Regions from separate parts of the Streptomyces yaizuensis genome, predicted to be linked through region 1. Evidence: riboswitches for the same ligand, from Rfam matches in the RefSeq annotation. Region 1 holds a riboswitch; the other holds the start of a gene.
What was found. Region 1 has a riboswitch for glycine ahead of gcvT (glycine cleavage system aminomethyltransferase GcvT). Riboswitches for the same ligand answer to the same signal wherever they lie in the genome.
Positions count from the first base shown of each region.

Region 2: another riboswitch for glycine. It lies ahead of gcvP (aminomethyl-transferring glycine dehydrogenase); the one in region 1 lies ahead of gcvT (glycine cleavage system aminomethyltransferase GcvT).

Region 1 covers NZ_BSBI01000003.1:620,390-622,772, forward strand. Annotated here, with positions in the region: gene gcvT (glycine cleavage system aminomethyltransferase GcvT) at 1-991, opposite strand, end outside; glycine riboswitch at 1,153-1,248, opposite strand; gene SYYSPA8_RS10940 (AAA family ATPase) at 1,493-2,215, shown strand; gene SYYSPA8_RS10945 (enhanced serine sensitivity protein SseB) at 2,272-2,383, shown strand, end outside.
Region 2 covers NZ_BSBI01000005.1:483,306-485,688, forward strand. Annotated here, with positions in the region: gene gcvP (aminomethyl-transferring glycine dehydrogenase) at 1-1,308, opposite strand, end outside; glycine riboswitch at 1,495-1,593, opposite strand; gene SYYSPA8_RS15765 (PRC-barrel domain-containing protein) at 1,716-2,117, shown strand; gene SYYSPA8_RS15770 (DNA polymerase IV) at 2,009-2,383, opposite strand, start outside.

The DNA of each region.
Region 1 (2,383 bases):
TCGGCTTGCCGAGGGTCGGGGACGGGGCGCCCGAGGTGACCGTGCCGACGACGGTGCCGCCGGTCACCACCTCGTACCCGGAGCGGGGGACGCGCCGGCCCTCGGCGACCAGGCCGACCAGGACCCGCGGCGGGGCGGTCCGCGCCCGCTCGGCGGCCTCGGCCAGCGCCGCACGGCCGACGAAGTCGCCCTCCTTCTCGAACTTGACCACCCGGCCGAGGCCCGCGTCGAACGGGGTCAGGCCGGTGGTCAGCTCGTTCCCGTACAGCGGCATGCCCGCCTCCAGGCGCAGGGTGTCCCGGCAGGACAGCCCGCAGGGCACCAGACCGGCCTCGCGGCCCGCGTCGGTCAGCGCCCGCCACAGCTCCTCGGCGTGCCGGGGCTCGACGAAGAGTTCAAAGCCGTCCTCGCCGGTGTAGCCGGTACGGGCGATCAGCGCCGGCACCCCGGCGACGGTGCCGGGCAGGCCCGCGTAGTACTTCAGCCCGTCCAGGTCGGCGTCCGTGAGCGAGGCCAGGATGGCGGGGGAGGCGGGGCCCTGGATCGCGAGCAGCGCGTAGGCGTCCCGGTCGTCCCGGACCTCCGCGTCGAAACCGGCGGCCCGCTCGGTGAGGGCGTCCAGCACCGTCTGCGCGTTGGAGGCGTTGGCGACGACCATGTACTCGGTCGCGCCGAGGCGGTAGACGATCAGGTCGTCCAGGATCCCGCCGTCCTCCTGGCAGATCATGGTGTAGCGGGCGCGGCCGACCGCCACCGAGCCGATGTTCCCGACCAGGGCGTAGTCCAGGACGGCCGCCGCCTGCGGGCCGTGCACGGTGATCTCGCCCATGTGCGAGAGATCGAAGAGACCGGCCCGGGTGCGGACCGCGACGTGCTCGTCGCGCTCGCTGCCGTACCGCAGCGGCATGTCCCAGCCCGCGAAGTCGGTCATGGTCGCGCCCAGCGAACGATGCAGGGCGTCCAGTGCGGTCTGACGAGGGGCATTGCTCATGAATCGGACTCCCAGGACAAAGCGGGCGAGGACGATCCTCCCCATCTGTCATCGGAACCTGAGAGGTTCGTCACGACCGTACGTACGTACACACGTACCCCGGGGTCGCGACTTGCACCTTGGGTGGAGCCGCGCACGGCGGCCCGCTTTTCAGATCTGCCTCGTCGCACGCGGTACGGGGCCTGAGAGATTCAAGGGAGGAACTTGCTCCTTCGGCGCCCGGCACACCAGTACCGGGACTCTCCCGCGCGGATTCAAACGGCCGATATGCAGTTGGCGGGCACATCATTGCACGCATCCGGCCCGTATGGGGGTGCGCGCCCGCGCCCGGAATCGGCAGGGGCGTGATCCGGCGCACAGCGGGGCCCGCCGTACGCGCCGGACGCGGTTCCAGGGCAAATCGGTTGCGCCCCATTACCATTTCTTTACGCTTCTTGGGCAAGTGTGTGGTGAGCCGACAAGGCCGTGTCTCCACAGGACACGGTCTGGGGGGAGGGTGTGATGACGTCGCAGCACTCCAGCGCGTACGCCACGACCAGGGGGAGCACCGCGCGGGCGGTGGCGGCCGGTGTGCGCAGGATCCGCGCGGCGGGCGCCGACCCGGCAGCGGCCCCGGCAGCGGCCGGCCGTCTCCCACGCGACCTGCGCGGGCGCGCCCGGCACCCCCGCAGCCTGGTCTTCGCCGCCGGTGATCTGGTGGTCCTCTCCGGGCTGCCCGGCAGCGGCAAGTCCACCCTGATCCGCCGGGCCGCCCCCGGCCGGGGCGTCGACTCCCAGGACACCCGGGACCGCTGGGACGCCCGCGCGCCCGCCTTCCTGCCGTACGCGCTCTACCGCCCGCTCGTCCGCCTCGCCCACTACGCCGGGCTGCGGCGGGCCCTCCGCTCCGGCGAGAGCGTCGTCGTGCACGACTGCGGCACCCAGGCATGGGTACGGCGCTGGCTCGCCCGCGAGGCCCGGCGCCGGGGCACCGCGCTCCATCTGGTCCTCCTCGACGTCCCGCCGGAGCTGGCCCGGCGGGGCCAGCGCGAGCGCGGCCGGGGCGTCTCCGGATACGCCTTCGCCCGCCACCGCAGAGGGGTCGGCCGGCTGATCACCCAGGTCGAGACCGGACGGCCGCCCCAGGGCTGCGCCTCGGCCGTGCTCCTGGACCGCGACGCCGCCACCGCCCTCACCCTCCTCGGCTTCGAGCACGACTTCGAGCCCGGCCGTCCCGCCCACTAGGGTCGGGGGGTCACGCCGAGGGGACGACCGGCACGGCCGGGGGAGAGGGCAGCACCATGACCATTCCGGAACAGACCGGGCCGCACACCACCGCCTGGCCCGCGAACGAACTCGAAGAAGTCCTCTCCTCGTCCCTCGGCGACCCCGCCGCCGGCGCCCGCATCCTGG
Region 2 (2,383 bases), on a different contig from region 1:
GGTGGTGGTCTCGTCGCAGGAGAGGGAGACGTGCGAGTCGTCGACCCGGTACAGGTTGACCCCGCCGGCGCGCGCCGCGGCGACGACCTCGGCGGCCCGCCCCGGGACCTCGACGGTCAGCGTGTCGAACCAGGAGCCGTGGACGACCTCGACCCCGGCCGCGGTGAGCCCGGCGGCGAGCAGGGTGGCGTACCGGTGGGTGCGGCGGGCGATCGTCCGCAGCCCGTCGGGGCCGTGGTAGACGGCGTACATGCCCGCCATCACGGCCAGCAGCACCTGCGCGGTGCAGATGTTGCTGGTGGCCTTCTCCCGGCGGATGTGCTGCTCACGGGTCTGGAGCGCGAGCCGGTACGCCTTGTCCCCGTCCGCGTCGACGGAGACGCCGACGAGCCGGCCCGGCAGGCTGCGGGCGAACTTCTCGCGCACCGCCATGTACCCGGCGTGGGGGCCGCCGAAGCCCATCGGGACACCGAAGCGCTGGGTGGTGCCGACGGCGATGTCGGCACCCAGCTCACCGGGGGAGGTCAGCAGCGTCAGCGCCAGCAGGTCGGCGGCGACGGTGACGACCGCGCCCAGGCCCTGCGCCTGCTCGATGACCGGCCGCAGGTCGCGGACGGCACCGGAGGCACCCGGGTACTGGAGCAGGACACCGAAGACGCCCCGCTCGGCGGCGCTGTCGGGGATGCCCTGCGAGAGGTCGGCGGTGACGACCTCGACGCCGGTCGGCTCGGCCCGGGTCTCGATCACCGCGAGGGTCTGCGGCAGGACGTCGGCGTCGACCAGGAAGACACCGTTCTTGACCTTGCCGACCCGCCGGGAGAGGGACATGGCCTCGGCGGCGGCCGTCCCCTCGTCCAGCAGCGAGGCGCCGGACGTGGGCAGTCCGGTCAGCTCGGCGACCATCGTCTGGAAGTTCAGCAGGGCCTCCAGACGGCCCTGGGAGATCTCCGGCTGGTACGGCGTGTACGCGGTGTACCAGGCCGGGTTCTCCATGACGTTGCGCAGGATCACCGGGGGCGTGAAGGTGCCGTAGTAGCCGAGGCCGATCATCGGCGTCAGCACGGTGTTCCGGTCGGCGAGGCCGCGCAGCTCAGCCAGGACCTCGGCCTCGGTACGGGCGTCGGGCAGACCCAGCGCCTCGGTGCTCTTGATCACATCGGGGACGGCGGCGGCGGTCAGCTCGTCCAGCGAGCCGTATCCGACCTGCGCCAGCATCTTGGCCTGCGCCTCGGCGTCGGGGCCTATGTGGCGCTGCTCGAACGGAATGCCCTGCTCCAGGCGGGAGAGCGGGGTACGGTTGGCGGTCATGATCGGAGGCCTCCTGGTCTGACACGACCTGCGAGGGGCACCACGGCACGGTTACCCCGGACGGCCTCCCCCTCTGTCATCTCAACCTGAGAGCTTCACCGGGCCGCGCGACATCGGCGCCCCGGCTTTCACCGTCGGTGAGAGCGGGTGCCACCGTCCGACGCCCGCCCTGCTTTCCAGAGTGACCTCACCCATGCGGTACAGGTGCCTGAGAGATTCCGGGGAGGAGTTGCTCCTTCGGCGCCGTCGGCGATGTCCGCCGGCGGACTCTCCCGCGTGGGGTCGACAGCCATTTCTCAGCCTACCAGCGCACTCTTTGCCCATCGCTCAAGTGGCCGACACTCTCAAACTGCTCTTTCGTATTCCTTGAGTGGCTTAAGGAGCAGTTGCGACCTCTTGGAGGGACCGTGCAGACCGATGTCGATCCGCGCAGTCTGATCGGCCGCAAGGCGTTCGACCGTAACGGAGCCAGGATCGGGACGGTGGACGAGGTGTATCTGGACGACGCCACCGGCGCCCCCGAATGGGCGGCCGTACGCACCGGGCTCTTCAGCCGGGACGCCTTCGTCCCGCTGGCGCCCAGCACCCTGGTGGGCGAGACGCTGAGCGTGCCGTACGACCGTGCCCTGATCAAGGACGCGCCCGACTTCGGCGTGGGCCGCCATCTCTCCCCCGAGCAGGAGCTCCAGCTGTACCACCACTACGGGCTCGATCTGTCGGCACCGGACCCGTCGCCGCCGGAGGACCGCTCCTTCGGCCGGCTGGCGGGCGGGGACCCCGGCACCGCGCCGGCGGCAGGCGGCGACTGAGCGCCCGCCAGGTCCGCCGCGTCCGCCATTGGAGTCTCCGCGTCCGCCTGCTCGTCCGGGGAGTCCTCGCCGGGGCCCGCCGTACCCGCCGGGCCTGTCTCCGGCCCTGTCTCCGTCTCCGTCTCCGCCGCCGTCTCCACCAGCGGCAGCGGATCGGACCGTGCCAGCTCCGGGTCGTCCGTGCGGAAGGTGCGCACCCGGCCCGGCGCGGCGGAGCCGGGCCGCTCGAACCGCACGGTGACCCGGCCCACGCCGCTGCCCTGCAC